2 linked regions of the Pseudobacter ginsenosidimutans genome follow. The protein of the gene in region 1 interacts with the protein of each later gene in a pairwise test. Links are inferred from orthologs where the notes say so. Each region holds a gene or a part of one and is shown in the gene's direction. Other genes may lie near its edges. The genes, in order: FSB84_RS26555 and recJ.

Region 1 (9,565 bases):
GATCGAGATGGCCTTACAATGATGTTTTGGTTCTCCGGATCATTAACGAAATATCGTCAATCCTGAAGTGGATTGACGATATTTCGTTAATGATAGTTTCCTGTTTTGCATTAATGCACTGAAGTTCAGTTTAGTATCCTTTGGCATTGCCTTTGGCTTGATAATGTGAACTTCAAAACCTTCGTCATGAATATTCTGTCCAACTCCGGTAGGTCCATTCAATACCGCGACTCATTCATTTCCATACAAACCTATGTTCCGTTTTCTATTTTCAGCACGCAACATACCCGTCATCGTTTATTGTTCGTATTGAGCGGCGCTGCCACAGTAGAGCACGGCGCCGGTGTTTACAGGCTGGAAGCCGGTCAGTTGATTTACCTGAAACGCGACATTGCTGTTTCGCTCACAGCCGGCGATGCTTCACTGGAGATCATCACGGCTGTAATAGGAGAAGAACTTCTGCTGGAATTTACGCGCATGGCTGCATTACCCGAAGGACCTGCATTGCAGGATGCCGTAACGGTACATGATATTACCCCACAACTGGAAGATTACTTCATTACACTTGTCCATTATTTTACTTCGGAAAATGGGGTAGAGCCATCCCTCGCCAGGATCAAATTGCTGGAACTCCTGTATTGTATCGGCGCCAAACATCCTGTACTTCTGAAACAACTGCTGCAATGGAAGCAACAGGTATACGGCGATATCATGACCGTTGTTTGTGATAACCTGGAAAACTCCCTGACGCTTTCACGACTGGCAAAATTATCAGGCAGAAGTCTTTCCAGCTTTAAAAGGGATTTCCATGCCATCAATAATATGGCGCCTTCCCGATGGATCAGACAGAAGAAACTGGAAAAGGCAAAGGAGATGGTAGCCAATACGTCACTTGCGGTTGCAGATGTATGTTATACCCTGGGTTTTGGAAACGTTACGCATTTTTCGAGATTGTTCAAGTCGTATTTTGGCGTTTCTCCATCTGAGTTCAAAAGGAATAAGCAACAACTGAAAGTAGCCTGAAAATATTTGTATGAGTTTGAGAATCGGCTGCTTCCTGCTGGTATTGTTCATTGCTATGCTGGTTCCAATATGTTTTTACAGCAAGGCGCAGACTGTGACCGGTAGAATATCGTCCTGCAATGGCTTTCAGGCTGCTTCCGTATGGAATGATCAACCAGGTTGGTTAATTCATGCCGGGCAGAAAATTGTAATAGTGGAATTGCGTCTTTCCGCCAGCAGTAAATCCCGTAAATTGCTGATCAAATCCGATTGTAATGCATTTGAATACTTTCAGCAAAGACGTGTACGTAAGTCGCAGGAAACAGTTGAGCGAAACCATGCAAAATGGGCTACTGGTTTTCATGGGAAATGAAGAGAGCAGTATGAACTACCGGGATAACTGGTATCCGTTCAGGCAGGACAGTACCTTCCTTTATTATTTTGGACTGGACATTTCCGGACTGGTGGCGGTGATAGACCTTGACAATAACAAAGAGATCATTTTCGGAAATGAGCTGAGCATCGATGATATTATCTGGACTGGCCCGCAGCCCGGATTGCAGGAGCTGGCGCAGGCTGTAGGCGTGCAGAAAAGTGGTCCGGTTACACAGTTGGTTATACTATTGCAGCAGGCGCAAAAAAGTGGACAATCCATTCAGCTCCTTCCGCCATACCGCCCTGAAAACAAGATCAAATTATCTGCCTGGCTGAATACAACATTGCCTGGCATCGAACAATTTATTTCTGTTCCTTTCATCAAAGCAGTGATCAGCCAGCGTGAAATAAAAGAAGCGATCGAACTGGAAGAAATGCACAAAGCCTGCTCCATCAGTGCCGATATGCACCTGGCTGTGATCCAAAATGCAAAGCCTGGTATGAAAGAATATGAGCTGGCTGCAATGGCGGAATCAATTGCCATGAGCCATTGGGGGCGCGTTTCATATCCAACCATCCTTTCCGTAAATGGGCAGGTCCTGCACAATCATTACCACGGCAATACCATACAGGACGCACAAATGATCCTCTGTGATGCAGGTGCAGAAACCAACAGGCATTATGCAGGCGATCTCACACGCACCACGCCGTCGGGTAAACGCTTTACCGGCAAGCAGGAGGAATTGTATACTATAGTGCTTGATGCCATGGACCATGCAGTAAGCCTGCTGAAGCCTGGTATCACTTTCAGGGAAGTGCATACACAGGCCTGTATCCGCCTGCTGAGTGGTCTCAAACAGGTTGGACTGGTGAAAGGCGATCCCGAAGAAGCAGTAGCCAATGATGCGCATACCCTTTTCTTCCAATGCGGGCTCGGACATATGATCGGACTGGATGTACATGACATGGAAGACCTCGGGGAAGAATATGTTGGCTATTCGGATATTCTGAAAAAAGGAACAAGCTTTGGCTGGAAATCACTTCGCCTGGGTAAAACGCTGCAGGCTGGATTCACGCTCACCGTTGAGCCAGGCATTTACATTATTCCTGAATTGATAGACAAATGGAAAGCAGTGAATAAACTGGGTGACTTCATCAATTATGAACTGCTGGAAGACTACCGGCATTTCGGAGGCATCCGTATCGAAGACAATTATGTGATCAACGGAACCGGAAGTGAAAAACTGGGCAAACATCTTCCCAAAACATTGGACGATCTTTATGCCGCGAGAGGGTAATTGCCCAATTTCCCTAAAAGGATGCTCCAAAAAATTACGACATTTGCCGTTTCTTATTACGGACTATGAAGGTGTGCATTGCTGAAAAGCCCAGTGTGGCGAGGGATATCGCCGACATTATCGGGGCGAAACAACGCAAGGATGGTTATTACGAGGGTAACGGGTACCAGGTCACCTGGACTTTCGGGCATTTCTGTACCCTCAAGGAACCGCACGATTACACCGAACAATGGAAGTTCTGGCGACTGGAAGACCTGCCCATGATACCTTCTAACTTCGGCATCAAGCTCATCGAGAATGCCGGTGTACAAAAACAGTTCAAGGTAATAGAACAACTGGTGCAGCAATGCGAAGAAGTGATCAACTGTGGGGACGCAGGCCAGGAAGGTGAGCTCATCCAGCGATGGGTATTGCTCAAAGCACAATGTTCTGCGCCGGTAAAAAGACTTTGGATCTCCTCCCTCACAGAAGACGCTATCCGCGAAGGTTTCCAGAAACTGAAAGACGCAGATCAATACAATAATCTTTATGCCGCAGGTAGTGCCCGCGCTATTGGCGACTGGCTCCTTGGCATGAATGCCACCCGGCTTTTCACCAAAAAATTTGCACAGGGCAAAACAGTGCTGTCTATCGGTAGGGTACAAACGCCAACACTGGCGATGATTGTGGCGCGACAGAAAGAGATCAACGCTTTTGTGTCTGAAGAATACTGGGAGCTCAAGACCATCTACCGAGAAACCGAATTCACGGCCACTATCGATCGCATCAAAGTACTGGAGAGGGCAGAGAAAGGACTGGCTTATCTGAAAGAACATCCCTTTGAGATCACCAGTTTCGAGAGGAAGGAGGGAAAAGAAGGAAATCCACGCCTGTTTGATCTTACAGCGTTGCAGGTGGAAGCCAATAAGAAATTCGCTTACTCGGCAGATGATACGCTCAAATACATACAGAATCTCTACGAGAAAAAGATGGTCACCTATCCCAGGGTAGATACCACTTACCTGTCGGAAGACCTGCATCCGAAGATCGAAGGGATCATGAAGGACCTTACGCCTTATGCTGCACTTACTGCACCGATCCTTGCGCAACCGATCCCCAAACTCAAAACGGTGTTCGATGATAAGAAAGTGACGGACCACCACGCCATCATTCCCACTGGTATTTTTCCTTCCAATCTCAACCTGGAAGAGAAAAGGATTTACGACCTGGTGGCGAGAAGGTTCATTGCTGCATTCTATCCTGAATGTAAGATCGCCAATACCACTGTGCTCGGAAAAGTTGGACAAGTGGAATTCAAGGCAACGGGAAAACAGATACTGGAACCAGGCTGGAAAGAAGTTTATGCCAACGATACGGCTCCCAAAAAAGAAGGGGAAGAGGAGGAAAAGATCTTGCCCGTATTCACAGCTGGTGAAACCGGTCCGCATACCCCGAGGGTACACCAGGGAAAAACAACTCCGCCGAAAGCCTTTACCGAAGCCAGTTTGCTGAGAGCGATGGAAACAGCCGGGAAGCAGGTGGATGATGAAGAGATGCGCGAGCTCCTGAAGGACAACGGCATTGGCCGTCCATCCACCCGTGCGAATATCATCGAAACACTCTTTCGCCGGAAGTATATCGAAAAAAAGAAAAAGAACATCTTTGCCACGCAAACCGGCATCGATCTTATAGATACCATTCAGACTGAATTACTGAAAAGCCCGGAACTAACGGGTATCTGGGAACGAAAACTCCGCCTCATTGAAAAAGGGGAATATACCATCGATACCTTCAAGCAGGAACTGATCCAGATGGTGATCGACCTCACAGTGGAAGTGAAAACGGCTAATTACAAAGTGATCGCCATTGCTGAAAAGCCTGCGCCACCTGCGGAAGAAAAGAAGAAAGAGGCAAAACCCAAAGAGCCTAAGAAAGCGGTGGTGATTGAAGAACAGCAATGCCCTAAATGCAAGGAGCATCCGCTGAAAAAAGGAAATACTGCATATGGATGCGCCAACTTCAAAGTATGTGGCTTCAAACTACCTTTCGAGATCTTCGGAAAGAAGCTGACCGAAAAACAAATTGCTGACCTGCTTGCCAAAGGGAAGACCTCGAAGATAAAAGGATGGAAACTGCCGGGAACTGAAGGCGAAGCGGAAGGAAAGCTGGTGCTTAATGCAGGTTTTGACTTCGAAATAGAAAAATAGAAAAATCAAATTGGATAAGCCGTGATGCTTTTCGTTTCAGACAATACGAAAAAGCTTTGCACGGTGGTGATATTGGGCAGCTTTGCCAGTTTGTTGCGATAGAAATCATGGTAAGCGTCCATATCACTGGTAGCTATCCTGAGAATGAAATCGAAAGTTCCGGTCATCTGGAAACATTCCATCACTTCAGGGAATTTGCTTACTTCCCTTTCAAACGTAGCCAGCGTTTCTGCGGTATGATCGTGCAGGAGCACCTGCGAGAATGCGATCAGGCTTTTGTTGATCTTCTTCCTGTCCAGGATTGCCACCACTCGTTTGATATATCCCTGTTCCTTCAGTCTGCGTACCCTTTCATGAACAGTGGCAACCGACTTGTTAAGTTGAGAAGCGATTTCCTTATTGGTTAAGGAGGCATCTTTCTGGAGTATCCGGAGGATGTTGAGATCAAACACATCTAATTCAGCCTGGGCCATGGTGTAAAAAAGAATAATTGAAAGATGGAAAAACAAACAATTCCGGATAAAATTACGGAAAAATGACCTTTTTCCATAAAATTTACGGTATTTGGGGCTTGCTATTGGAATAAATATGGGTACTCCGCAACTTTATGGAAACGTACAAGCGATGCCAGTAATGTATACATCACCCGCTGCGGAGAGCAGTTCATACAATGAACAGGAGTTACTGTTAAGAGTGGCGAAAGGCGACCAGCAGGCATTTTCGCGCATCGTTGAACGTTATGCATCGCTGATCAGTATGCATATGTCTGTTCGCGTGAAAGACACCATGCAGGCGGAAGAAGTGATGCAGGATATTTTGATGAGCATCTGGAAGTACCGCGATAAGCTGCCGGAGATGCAAAACTTCCCGGGCTTCGTTTATATCGTTACAAAGAACAAAGTAAAGAATCAACTGAAGCGGAGAGACGCCATCATGCCGGAGTTGACCGAAGAACGGGTTGAGCAATCCCTGGCTGCTTCAGACTCAGGGATGGAGGTGAAGGAGTTGAGAGCGATCCTGTACCGTGCTATCGAGATGCTGCCACAGAAGAGAAAGGAAGTATTCAAAATGAGCCGGCTGGAAGGGTTCAGCATTGATGAGATAGCTGAGAAACTGAAATTATCCAGGAATACCATCAGGGAACATATCCGCGAAGCGCTTGCTTTCTTAAGAGGCTGCATTCCTCCCTGTTTCCTATACACGGATTACTGTTCCTGCGTTACTGCCTCAAAAGAAACCAGCGCTGCCAGGTTGGTTGCCTAGATCTTTTTGTACATTTTATGGTTGTACATTTGCAGCAAATAAGCATTCATGGAAGATTATGTAATTGTTGTGAATAAGATCGAAGAGCTGCAGACCATCAAAGACAGGCAGGAACTGGAACTCATCTTTGAAAGAGCGAAACGTACCATCATCGGTGGCCAGGAAGTGATCCTCGTAAGGCAGAACAGCGATGGACAACAATACAGGTTCGAGACTTATTCCAACGAACATGATTTTGAAGAATACAGGAAGCAGGTTTTTCGCTTTTTGTAATGAATGATCATATAAAACAATAAACGCCTTCAGATCTGACTCTGAAGGCGTTTATTGTTTTATGCTTTTCTATCTTTCCTAAAATGATCTCTTCTTTTCCTCATTTCCACTTTTTCCCGCATTCTTCACATATTTCTCCAGCCATGCATTTTGTTCGTACAGCATATGCAGGAGGTTTTCCTTTCCACGGTAACCATGTGCTTCATAAGGCAGCGTAACATAACGGACGATACCGCCATGGCCTTTCACGGCATTGAACAAACGCTCGCTCTGTATGGGGAAAGTGCCGGGATTATCGTCCATTTCTCCGTGGATGAGGAGCATGGGCGTTTTGATCTTATCGGCATAACTGAAGGGGCTCATGGAAAAATACAGATCAGGCGCCTGCCAGTAGGTGCGGTCTTCATTCTGAAAGCCGAAGGGCGTAAGTGTTCGGTTATAAGCACCGCTGCGCGCGATGCCTGCCTTGAACAGGTTCGTATGTGCCAGCAGGTTAGCCGTCATAAAAGCGCCGTAACTATGACCGCCAATGCCAACACGGTTCCTGTCGCCCACACCAAGTTCCGCCAGTTTATTGATGGCGGCCTCTGCGTTCATCTTTAGCTGGTCCACGAAATTATCATTGGGTTTCTTACTGGAATCGGTGGCTACGACAGGCATTTCTGCATTATCTAAAACTGCATAGCCCTGAGTTACCCAGAACACGGGCCCTCCGTAGCTGACCATCGTGAACTTATCTTCGGAGCCGCGGATCTGTGCTGCATCGGCGGCAGAGTTGAATTCGCGGGGATAGGCCCACATGAGCACGGGGAGCGGCCCGTCTTTCTTAGGATCGTAGTTTTTGGGAAGATAGAGATCGCCGCTGAGGTCTACACCATCAGCCCTCTTGTAAGTGATCTTTTGTTTGCTGATACCTTCCAGTTGTGGATAGGGGTTGGTGAAATGGGTGATGGGCTGGTCTGCGATGCGGAGCACCAGGTTTTTGATGAAGTAATTTGGCATGTCTTTCTGCGATTCCCGGCGGGTGAGCAATACCAATTTATCTGCATCGGGAATATCCGTCACGTATTCGAAACTTCCTTCGGGGCAGCGCCAGATGATCTCGCTCTTTTTTGTGGCGAGATCGAATTTGGCAATGAAGGGGAGATCGCCTTTGGGTGAGCTGCCCACCGGATTGTTCATCAGTATTTTTGTATTGTTGTCGGTCAGCCTGATCACGCTTCGTCCATATTTATTCTTTTCTGTAACAGGATTGCCTGGATTCCCGTAAGCATCTGTGGAATTTCTTTCCAGCAATGTTTCGAGCTGACCGGTGGATGGATCGAACCGGCTCATGCGGACGGACTGTTTACCGGCAAGCCTTTCGTTGACGAGTGCGAATTTTTCATTGCTCCAGCTGATGCCGGAAAATCTCCAGCTTGTTTTGAATAATTCTTTTGTTTCGCCGGTGAAGGGAGCGCTCAGCGCATATACGGCATCGTGATAATCTGATTTTCTTTTATAGATACCACTGTCCAGCGGTTCGCACCAGGTAATGGTGGCTGCTTCATCATCGCGCCAGTTGAAATTGCGGGGAGCATTCAATACATTATCGTAGCCTGAGGGAGAGAGTTCGGAAGAAGGAAGCTCAGCCAGCGTTTTGATGATCTTCCCGTTGAGATCCGTTATGTACACTGTGGAGTTGAACCCGTTTGCGGGCACCAGGTAGGAGAAGGGTTTGCTGATCACGCGGGTGAGCAGGAATTTTTTGTCGGGTGATACGCTGTACATTGTGTAGATAGCGGGTTTCCCGATTTTCGTTTCAACTCCATTTACATTTTTTACCAGTTGTACAGTACTGTAAAAAGCGAATAACTGTTCATCGTATGGGGATCTGATCAGGTCCTGGTAAGTACGGCTGGGCGCCACTTTTCCGAGATTCTGCTGAATGGCGGGCCCGGAAGGCATCAATGACCTCACTGGTGCGGCGGATGCAGGTTGCAAAGTTGTTTTGTAAAGGACCGTATTGTTGTCCATCCAGGTGAATTCCTGTCCCAGCACAACATTCAGTGGTTGCTTATTCAGTTTGGTGGCTTTACGCGTGGCGATGTCGATCACATAAAGGTCAACGTTCTTATTGGTGGTATTGGTGAACGCGATCTTTTTTTCATCGGGGCTCCATGCAATATTTCCGGCCAGCATATTCAGCGGTAATCCGGATACAGGATATTCTTTTCCTGCTTTGATATCTTTCAATCTGAAATTGTTGATGAAATTCTGACGGCTTGGCGCATAATTATTGGGATTGATCCTTTGCCCGGCGATTCTCAGTTCAGGTTGGGCCAGTTCTTCAACGGAGGGATAGCTGTTGCGCTCCATCAGGAGCATCCAGTTGGCTTTGCCATCGATGCTCACGGCAGGAGCAGGTTTGGCCAGCAGGAGGTCTGCAATTGCCCGGGGAGGCGTTTTGTAGCCATCCTCCTGGGCAAATCCGAAATGAACGGTCAGGATACTGATGAATAGCAGGAGTTTTCTCATGTGCGGTGCTGTTTGTGAATAATAGAATAATGGAATTCGACGACAGGAAGTGGCGGAACTTTCGCTGGTCAGAAACCGTAAGCTACGAACCTGTCCCTGTACTCGCCTTTCACGATCCGCCAGATCACAAGATAGCCTCCGGCGCCGTCGCTGTTCATGGCGTGAATGTAAAGAATGTCCTGCCTTCTGTCGTAATTCACCGATGTTTTATTGAAGTTCGGTTCGAAGAGGTCAGCAAATTCTCCTGCGGGCACAATCGTTTTCCGGCTTCCTGTTTGTATCTCGATAGATTGATAAGCAGTGTTGGGCATATTGCCATCAGTGCCAAATGGAAGTTTACCATTGATCAATTCAACAATGCCGGGATATTCAGTGGAAAAGAACAGTTTATTTTTTGGCCGGTAAAAAGGTTGCGAGCGGATGGTGATGCTGAGGGAATCTTTTCCGAAGGAAAGCTGGTGGGGCTGTGATGACAGTTGGGTGATCTTCTCATATTGCTCCACCATGATCAGCCGGTTCCTGTAAATGTAGCCGGTAAGGGAGGCGCCGTTCTTTATATAATCGATATTCACCCAGTTGCCATCGTTTTCCATACAATAGACCAGGTGTCCGTTCTGCAATGAATCTTCGATATTATCAGCGATGGTAGCG
Region 2 (9,604 bases), 6.3 Mb from region 1 along the record:
TTAGTTATTATCCTCAAAAAGAGGAAGTTAATAAAATTATAAAACCCTTTGATCCAGCCGCCGGTATTATCCGGCGGCCGACCAAAGGGCTTTTAGTATAGTCAAAGCAAAAATGATTATCCTCTGCGGCGTAAGTTGGGGTGAGGAGCAGGAACTGTAGTAGGTCCTTCTTCACCAGTACCATCGCGCAGGTCAACGGTGTTGCAATCTCCGTTCATTTCACCGTATTTGAAGATAAAGCGGTCAGCGCTGATACCTTCTTTTTCAACCAGGTGGTTGATCACGGCATTCACACGGTCCCAGCTCAATTGTTGTTCAGTTTTGTTGGTAGAGCAGTAGCCTACAACAGCAACTTTACAATCAGAGTGGTCGCGCATTTTCTGAGCTACGCTGGCCAGAAGGGCCTTAGAGTCGTTGCTCAGTACAACAGTTTTGCCTTTGAAAGAGATGCTTGGGAGGTCTCCGATCTGGCAGTTACCACCAGGTTTGTAGTTAGCCAGTTTATCACGGAGCTCTTTGCAGCACTCAGGCTCTGGGCATTTACCTACACCATCAGCGTCAACAGGCTGACATTGTGTGGGGGTAATGAGTTCTTTGTCTTTGTAGTCAGGAACACCGTCACCGTCAGTATCGCGGCTTACACCACGGGTATCAACAGGTGCACCGGCAGGTGTGTTTGGCTCCTGGTCGAATTGGTCAGTAACGCCGTCGCCGTCTGCATCATCCAGAACTGGCTTGGGCAGCTTCATATGACGTGGAGCGTTGAGCTCGTTGTAAGCGTAATCCAGAGGATTCAGCCACCAGAGTGGTTCAACGGATTTACCACCGATATTGAAGTTCAGACCAATTGAAGCGAAGTTGAAGATATCTTTATCGGGAGTCAGAGCAGGAGCTGTTGCATCATTCTCTTGCCATTGCATACCATCCAGCAGGTCAGTTTTAGCAACAGTAACCTTATCCTCGATAGAGAGGCTAAGTGTTTTGCTCAGCCTGAACTGCATACCGCCACCGAAAACAAAAGTTGGTTTGAAAGGCTTATCGAAGAGTTCTGCGCCTTTATCCCTTTCTGCTTGTGTTTCGTAAGAATCATCCTGCATGTCTTTCAGAGCTTTGCGGAGATCTTTTCTGTCCTTGTAAGGACGTGGGCTTGCCTGATACTGGTTATAAACATTAGTATAATCGTAAATGCTATTACCGTTCAGAGCATTCACTTTCACGTCATAAACCAGACCACCCACACCTACGAAGCCATAGATGTTGAAGCCGGATTTGGCTTTATGGAAGCGAATATTGTTCAACGTGAATACACCTTGTAAACTACCATCATACATTGTTGATTTGTAGTTGTAGAACACATGATCGCCTACGGTATAACCTGCGTATTGATTTTGAACAGTAATTCTGTTCACTGCTCCTGGTTGCCAATTCTGACCTCTCGCCTGGTAGTAACCGAAGTCGGCTCTCAGAGAGAATACATAACCTAAAGCCTTGCGAACGTGGAGACCAGCGCCCCAACCCGGCCTGGAACGAACGTCGCCGGAAATGGTAGCGTAACCGCCTTTCACGCCTATTTCCCATTTATTTCTGGGTTTGGCAGGAAAAGCGTAATTATTTGCCATGAACTCTGTGTGCTGAGGGAGTCTTTTTGAGGGAATTACAGAGGAATCCTGTACGTCATAACTTCCGCCTATCTGGGCAAACGCGCCTGACGAGAGCAGGCATAGTAAGCCAAATAAACCTGTGTACTTTTTGCTTGCCATAACTAAAATTTATGTGAAGGATTAAGAAAACCAATTATCCGAATTAGGTGCAAAAATATTAATTGCAAACTAAATACCAAATTTTTTTAACCAACGTTGCGTGCATTATCTTGCTGTCTTTCACCCTTTAAGAGTGCGCGAAAACAGGGCTGTTTTACCGTTAGTAATACACAGTAAAATAGTATGTTTGCCGTTCTTTTTCCAATCATGAAACTATCACAGGCAATACTACACGATGAACTGGCTGCTTTCGATAAAAAGTTCAGGGAGGCGGTCAAGAGTCAGGTTCCGCTGCTGGATCGCATCATGCGGTTCATCGTGAACCGCAAAGGCAAACAGCTGAGACCGATGTTTGTGCTGTTGTCTGCCAAGCTGTGCGGGCCTGTAAACGAGTCCACATACAGGACAGCATCTCTCGTTGAATTGCTGCATACAGCCAGTCTCGTACATGATGATGTAGTGGATGAATCTCCCGAACGAAGGGGATTTTTCTCTACATACGCCCTCTGGAAAAGTAAGGTGTCCGTACTCGTTGGTGACTACCTCCTCGCCAAAGGAATGCTTCTCTCACTCGATAACGACGACTATCGCATTCTGCAGATCCTCTCCCGCGCTGTTAAACAAATGAGCGAAGGAGAATTGTTGCAAATGGAGAAATCCCGCACGCTAAATCTCCGGGAAGATATCTATTTCGAGATAATTACCAATAAAACAGCCTCCCTCCTCGCCTCCGCCTGCTCCGCAGGAGCCTATTCTTCTTCCCAAAATGAAACAATTGCGGAGAAAATGCGGCTTTTTGGTGAAAAAACGGGAATTGCCTTCCAGATCAAAGACGACCTTTTCGACTACGGCAATGAGGCAGTTGGCAAGCCCACCGGTAATGATATAAAAGAAAAGAAACTTACCCTCCCGCTGATCTACACCCTCAACAATGCCGACAAGACCACACGTCGTCACCTGATCCGGATCATTAAGAATGAGAACCGTAACCCCGTGAAAGTGCAGGAAGTGATCAATACCGTGAAAGAAGCCGGCGGCATCCACTACGCCGAACAGAAGATGATGCAGTACCGGGATGATGCCCTCGCCATCCTGAATGATTTCGATAACCAGGAAGTCCGCAATGGCCTGGAAGAACTGGTGAGGTTCACCACAGATAGAAAATTCTGATCACATTTTCCTATTTTCATACACTACATATACCAACATGCAAAAACGCTGGAACATACTTTCTGCCGAAGACGCAAAACTCTCCGCACTCCGGCAGGATCTCAATATTCATCCGGCGCTCCTGCAGATCCTCATTCAACGTAATATAGATACCTACGAAAAAGCAAAAGCCTTTTTCAACCCGGACCTCTCCAACCTCCACAGCCCCTGGCTGATGAAGGATATGGGCAAAGCCGTGGACCGCATCCTCACAGCCTTCAACAACCGCGAAAAGATCCTCGTATTCGGTGATTATGATGTGGATGGCACCACAGCCGTGGCCTGCATGTACAGCTTTCTCAAAACCGTGTATGAACCTTCCAATATTGAGTATTACATTCCACATCGCTACCGCGAAGGTTACGGCGTATCCAAAGCAGGTATCGACCATGCACATACGATGGGCGCCACACTTATCATTTCCCTCGACTGCGGCATCAAATCTATAGACCTGGTGGGATATGCCAAAGAACTGGGGATCGATTTCGTGATCTGCGACCACCATACACCGGACGCCATCCTGCCTCCGGCCGTTGCCATCCTCAATCCCAAACAAGCGGATTGCAACTATCCGTTCAAAGAACTTTGCGGCTGCGGCGTAGGTTTCAAACTGATCACGGCCCTTGCCGAAAAACTTGAGCTCAGCAGCTCCGCCCCGATGGAATACCTGGACCTGCTGGCCACCGCCATCGCAGCAGACATCGTTCCCATGGTGGGCGAAAACAGGATACTCGTATACCACGGTCTGAAAAAAGCCAACGAAGAGCCCAATTACGGTATCCGTGCCCTCAAGGAGCTCGGAGGATTGCAAAAGGAACTCTACATCAATAACCTGGTATTCATGATCGCTCCGCGTGTGAACGCCGCCGGTAGAATGGACGATGGCAGCAAAGCAGTGCAGCTCTTCATCGCCAAACATATCGATGAAGCCAGGCAATACGCAGCCATGTTGCATTCAGATAATTCAGACCGTAAAGAAGCCGACAAAAATATTACAGACGAAGCGCTCGCCATCATCAGCGGGGACACAACTATGGTGAGCAGCAAATCTACCGTGGTATACCAACCGCACTGGCATAAAGGTGTAGTGGGCATCGTGGCTTCCAGGCTGATCGATCATTACTATCGTCCTACCATCGTACTTACACAATCGGGAGAATATATCGCCGGATCCGCCAGAAGTGTGGCAGGCTTCAACGTTTATGAAGCCATCCACCAGTGCCGCGACCTCCTCCTTGGATACGGCGGACATTTCTACGCAGCAGGTATGACCCTGGAACCCGGTAAGGTAGAGGCTTTCAGGGCAAGATTCGAAGAAGTGGTTTCAGCTTCCATCACGGAAGACATGCTGATCCCCGAAATCAATATAGACTCGGTAGTCACGCTCAGCGACCTCAAACAATCTTTCTTCAATATCATCAAACGCATGGAACCCTTCGGACCGGAAAACATGCAGCCCCTCTTCATGGTAAGCGGTGTTACCGATTCCGGATACTCGAAGATCGTAAAGGATGTGCATATCCGCTTCTCCGTGAAGCAAGGCAATATCCTTTTCAACGGGATCGGCTTCAACCTGGCTTCCAAATTCCATTTTTTGCAGAACGGAGAACCAGTGGATATCGTATTCACGCTGGAAGAGAATGAGTGGAATAATGAAAAGCACCTTCAGTTGAAGGTGCTTGACTTAAGGCGGCACGAAGCCTAATGATCTATTATCGTATCCTTTAATTCTTCAGGAGGTCTACACTTCGGCTAATGAAGCTGGTTAGTTCCGTTCCTTTCAGCAATCCCTGGCTCAGTAAAGCAAGATCAGCCAGGTTCCTTGTCATCTTCTCCTGTCTTCCGGCATCGGCAGTTGCCAGTACCTGCTGGTAAATAGGATGATTTCCATTGACCGTCAACGTTACCTCATCAGGCATATTGGCGTAGAAACTTCCCATTGGTCCGCTCATAGCAGCCATATCTTTCATACGGCGCATGAACTCAGGCCTGGTGGCCAGTACGGGAGGTGCTTCAGGGCTCAGTCCTTTCAACTCTACTGTTACCTGCAGCCCTGGAGGAGTAATGGAGAAAAGGCTCTTCAACTTCGTTTGATCATCCTCGTTCAACACCATCTCAGTATTCTCCTGTTTGTCTATCAGGTTGTCTGTGATATCTGAATCAACACGGTTGAAATGAACATCATTCCATTTAGGCTCCATCTGGTTGATGAAGCTGGCATCGATCAGCGTATCCAGCTTCACAACGATGTATCCTTTCGCTTCAGCGGCTTTGATGTAAGCGTCCTGCTGCACAGGGTCCGTAGTGTACAGGATCACCAGCTTCCCTTCTTTATTTTTTTGCAGTGTTTCTGCTGCGAGACGATACTCTTCCAGCGTATAGAATTTGCTGCCATCAGCGGACTGGAAGAGATGGAACTTGTTCGCCTTTTCCAGGAATTTATCATCCGTCATCATTCCATATTTCACAAACAGTCCGAGACTGTCCCATTTCTCTTCGAATGATGTTCTTTCGTTCCTGAAGATCTCATCCAGTTTATCTGCTACTTTTTTGGTGATATGATTGTTGATCTTCTTCACATTGGGATCACCCTGCAGATAGCTCCTGCTCACGTTGAGCGGGATGTCCGGAGAATCGATCACACCCTGCAGCAGCATGAGGAACTCAGGTACGATGTCTTTCACTTCATCGGTTACGAAAACCTGGTTGGCATAGAGCTGTATCTTGTCTTTCTGGATCTCGTAGTTCTGTTTGATCTTCGGGAAATACAGGATACCAGTGAGATTGAAGGGATAGTCCACATTCAGATGTATCCAGAACAAAGGCGTTTCATTGTAGGGATAGAGCTCCTTGTAGAAGTTCTGATAATCTTCCGCAGTCAGTTCCGATGGTTTCCTGACCCAGGCCGGTTGTGTATTGTTGATCGGCTGCGGATCCTCCTCTATTTCTTTTCCGATAAAGAAGATAGGAACAGGAAGGAAGCGGCAGAATCTTTTCAGTACTGATTCGATGCGCAGTTCATCCAGGAACTCTTTACTTTCTTCATTGATGTGAAGCACGATGTCTGTGCCTCTTTGTTCTTTTTCTGTTTCTTCCAGCATGTATTCCGGGCTGCCATCGCATTCCCAGCGAACAGGCTTTGCACCATCGCGGAAACTTTTGGTGAAGATCTCTACTTTGTCGCTCACCATGAAAGCGGAATAGAAGCCCAGTCCGAACTTTCCGATGATATTATTCTCGTTTTGTCCTTTGTATTTGTTCACAAATTCCTCTGCGCCGCTGAATGCCACCTGATTGATGTATTTCTCCACTTCGTCGGCAGTCATACCCAGGCCGCGGTCGGAGATGGTGATAGTTTTATTATCGATATCCAGTTTCACTTCAATCTTCAGTTCTCCCAGTTCGCCTTTGGCTTCTCCGATGGAGCTGAGTGTTTTCAGTTTTTGTGTGGCGTCTACGGCATTGCTGATGAGCTCACGAAGGAAAATATCGTGATCGCTGTAGAGGAATTTTTTAATGATAGGAAAAATGTTCTCGGTTTGTACCCTGATCGATCCTTTTTGCATAGTACCAGAAATTTGAAGGGAAGATACCAAAGATCGCTCCGGGTTTTTGAAATCCGGCGGCAAAACAAACCGGCGCGGGAGGAGATTTGATCAGCTGTGGTGGGTTGGATCTGGCGGTGGAATATCTATCGGGCTTCTTCGCTTTTGTTTTACAGGCCGGAGTTTCAATACCCCTCCACTAAGGAGCCGCGGGTGCAGCAGTGCCGATAAAATAGGTGGAGAAGTGGTTGATTTTTCTATTTTTCCTGAAATTTGTGGAATGCCGAATTTTCTTTTGCAGGTCTTTTTTATGGTGACCAGGTGACAGGAATGAGAAAAAAAGGCAGTAGAAGCGGGAATTAGGAATCAAGTTGGCTGTCAGGAGGCGACCGATAAGATAGCTAAACCTGGTAAATGATTTATTTTCAGCAAAATACGCTGCCATTATCTTCTCCAAAACTTTTCTGATTGGGCTTTTGCCACTATGGTGGTAAGTCTGTATCTTTGCAGCCCCTTAACCGAAAGTGGAAACACAGACGGGGCACGGGACAGAACAATATTTCTTTATTTCAAAACAAAACAGGGATCATGAACAATTACGAATTGATGGTGATTTTTACCCCTGTGCTTTCTGATGACGACTTCAAAACCGCTCAGAAAAAATACACTGACTTTATCAAAGATAATGGCGGTGTAGTTGTGCACGAAAATCCCTGGGGTCTGAAATCACTGGCGTATCCGATCCAGAAAAAGACCACTGGTCTGTACTGGGTACTGGAATACCAAGCGCCATCCACCTTCAATGAGCAGTTCAAAATTCAGATGCTCCGTGACGAGAACATTCTCCGTCACATGTTCACTGCACTCGATAAATACGCCGTCGAGTACAATGGTAAAAAGAGAAGTGGTGTACCTACAGGAACTGAAAAAGCAATCGAGGGTTAATCATCATGGCAAAAGCAAATGAGATCAAATACCTGACGGCCATTAAAACAGAGAAGCCAAGGAAGAAATTCTGCCGTTTCAAAAAGTATGGTATCAAGTATATCGATTATAAGGACGCAGAGTTCCTGAAAAAATTCCTGAACGAACAAGGTAAGATGCTGCCCCGCCGCATTACCGGTAACTCTCTGAAGTACCAGCGTAAAGTGGCTCAGGCTGTGAAAAAAGCCCGTCAGATGGCTTTGCTGCCTTATGTAACAGACCTTTTAAAATAAGGAGGACACCATGGACATTATACTCATTCAAGACGTAGATAACTTAGGTGCCAAAAACGAGGTTGTAAAAGTTCGCAACGGATACGCCCGTAACTTCCTTATTCCGCAAAAATTTGCGGTAGAGGCTTCTTCATCCAATCTGAAACAACTGGAAGAAAGGATGAAGATCGTTCGCAAGAAGGAAGAAGTGATGCTGGCAGCAATCAAAGAAGTAATTGCAAAACTGAAAGATGGAGTACTGAAGATCGGCGCTAAGACCGGTACCAGTGGCAAGATCTTCGGTAGCGTAACTTCCCTTCAGCTCAGCCGCGCTATCCGCGAGCAAAAAGGATATGAGATCGATCGCAAGAAGATCTCTATCGTTGACGAAGTGAAAGAACTGGGCACCTACAAAGCCAATATCGATTTCGGCAACGGTCATTCAACCGAAGTTGAATTCGAAGTTGTAGCTGAGTAATCTCAAAGTCTGCAGATAATTCAAGAGGGTGGAACAACAGTTTCCACCCTCTTTTTTTGTGGTCATCCGTATTCCCCAAACCGGGCCGGCCGCAGACAGGCCCGGCCAGGTCCCCGGAACCCCGCTCCCCACTTAATCCTTTGTATATCCAGTACATATCGTAATTTCTTCAAATGCTTGCCCAATCAGGATTTGATCGAAATTTTATTTGGTAAATCAAATTATTTCTTATCTTCATGTATGGTTAATGAAACTAGTTCTCTTGTACTGTAGTGCTTTACCTGTTTTTCCGGTTTCCTCAGTTCATTGAAGCAACTTGCGTCATTATCTGCTTTTTCAGAACATCTAAAATTATTGTTACAATGAACATTTACGTAGGGAACCTTTCCTGGCAAATGACCGACGACGATCTGAGAACCTTATTCGAACAATACGGTTCTGTTACTTCTGCAAAAATCGTAAAGGACAAAGCCAGCGGTCGCAGCAAAGGCTTCGGTTTCGTTGAAATGCCCGAAGACAGCGAAGCACAAAACGCTCTCACCAGCCTGTACGAATCTGAAGTATTAGGCAGAAAAATCATCGTTAACGAAGCGCAACCAAAACCACAAAACGGTGGTGGCGGCGGTGGCTTCAAGAAGAGAAGCTTCGGTGGCGGCTCCGGCGGTGGCGGCGGCTACAAGAAAGGCGGCTTCAACAGAGGCGGCGGCGGCGGTTACAACAGGGATTTCTAATCAACTCAACTAATCGCTTTTAGTCTAACATAATCCTCTTGTCTCCGGACAAGAGGATTTTTTTTGCACCTCCTCAGCTTATATAACGTGCATAAATAAACGTAATTGAAACCTCGATTTCAACCCCACTCTTTCCCCCACTGTTTTTTTACTCCCTCCTCCCCGGTTACAGCAACCATTGTTTAATAGTTTTTTAATACTGTTTTAACCCTATGATAAGGTTCAAAGGCCATATTACTGCGGCGCCATAACGGCCTCTTGTGAAGCCAGGAAATATATCCACAATTGATGCATTTTTTATCGTTCTCAGGGGGTTAAGGCACGGCTTTTGTCAACTATTACCTGCATCAGCCAAATTCCCTCAGAACCATTCCGGCAGGATTTTTCAGATACGTGCAGAAAGATCAATACAAACCGTAGTAAATCAAAAGGAGGTACTTGTGCTAACTGTTATTGTCCCTGTTTTAAATGAAGAAAATACGATTGCAAATGTGGTCAGGTTCTGCCTCAGTCACCCTCTTGTGAATGAAGTAATTGTTGTTGATGATAAATCTGAGGACAAAACACCACAAATTGCAGCAGAAGCGGGCGCAAAAGTGATCACCAGCCAGGTGCGGGGAAAAGGTATTTCCATGAAAGATGGTATCGATGCAGCCTCCAGCGATATTGTAATTTTCCTCGACGG

What was found.
Region 2: the proteins of FSB84_RS26555 (region 1) and recJ interact in binary tests that used the Escherichia coli proteins (3 or more experiments, as listed by UniProt). The link is inferred for Pseudobacter ginsenosidimutans from one-to-one orthologs.

The regions. Positions count from the first base shown.
Region 1 is NZ_CP042431.1:6,772,693-6,782,257, reverse strand. Bases 2,407-5,300 are described here. They hold FSB84_RS26555 (type IA DNA topoisomerase), read left to right. Parts: upstream 2,407-2,740; coding sequence 2,741-4,861; downstream 4,862-5,300. Other genes in these bases: FSB84_RS26550 (Lrp/AsnC family transcriptional regulator), read right to left, coding at 4,867-5,300; FSB84_RS26560 (aminopeptidase P family protein), read left to right, coding at 2,407-2,675. In the rest of the region: FSB84_RS26570 (redoxin family protein), read left to right, coding at 1-22; FSB84_RS26565 (helix-turn-helix domain-containing protein), read left to right, coding at 187-1,023; FSB84_RS31290 (hypothetical protein), read left to right, coding at 1,034-1,375; more of FSB84_RS26560, read left to right, coding at 1,341-2,406; more of FSB84_RS26550, read right to left, coding at 5,301-5,334; FSB84_RS26545 (RNA polymerase sigma factor), read left to right, coding at 5,486-6,124; FSB84_RS26540 (hypothetical protein), read left to right, coding at 6,173-6,397; FSB84_RS26535 (alpha/beta hydrolase family protein), read right to left, coding at 6,476-8,914; FSB84_RS26530 (hypothetical protein), read right to left, coding at 8,983-9,565.
Region 2 is NZ_CP042431.1:475,938-485,541, forward strand. The notes cover bases 2,388-5,320. They hold recJ (single-stranded-DNA-specific exonuclease RecJ), read left to right. Parts: upstream 2,388-2,967; coding sequence 2,968-4,674; downstream 4,675-5,320. Other genes in these bases: FSB84_RS01880 (polyprenyl synthetase family protein), read left to right, coding at 2,388-2,930; htpG (molecular chaperone HtpG), read right to left, coding at 4,694-5,320. In the rest of the region: FSB84_RS01875 (OmpA family protein), read right to left, coding at 117-1,619; more of FSB84_RS01880, read left to right, coding at 1,968-2,387; more of htpG, read right to left, coding at 5,321-6,535; rpsF (30S ribosomal protein S6), read left to right, coding at 7,103-7,459; rpsR (30S ribosomal protein S18), read left to right, coding at 7,465-7,731; rplI (50S ribosomal protein L9), read left to right, coding at 7,742-8,188; FSB84_RS01910 (RNA recognition motif domain-containing protein), read left to right, coding at 8,551-8,919; FSB84_RS01915 (HAD-IB family phosphatase), read left to right, coding at 9,360-9,604. UniProt on the Escherichia coli protein: Single-stranded-DNA-specific exonuclease.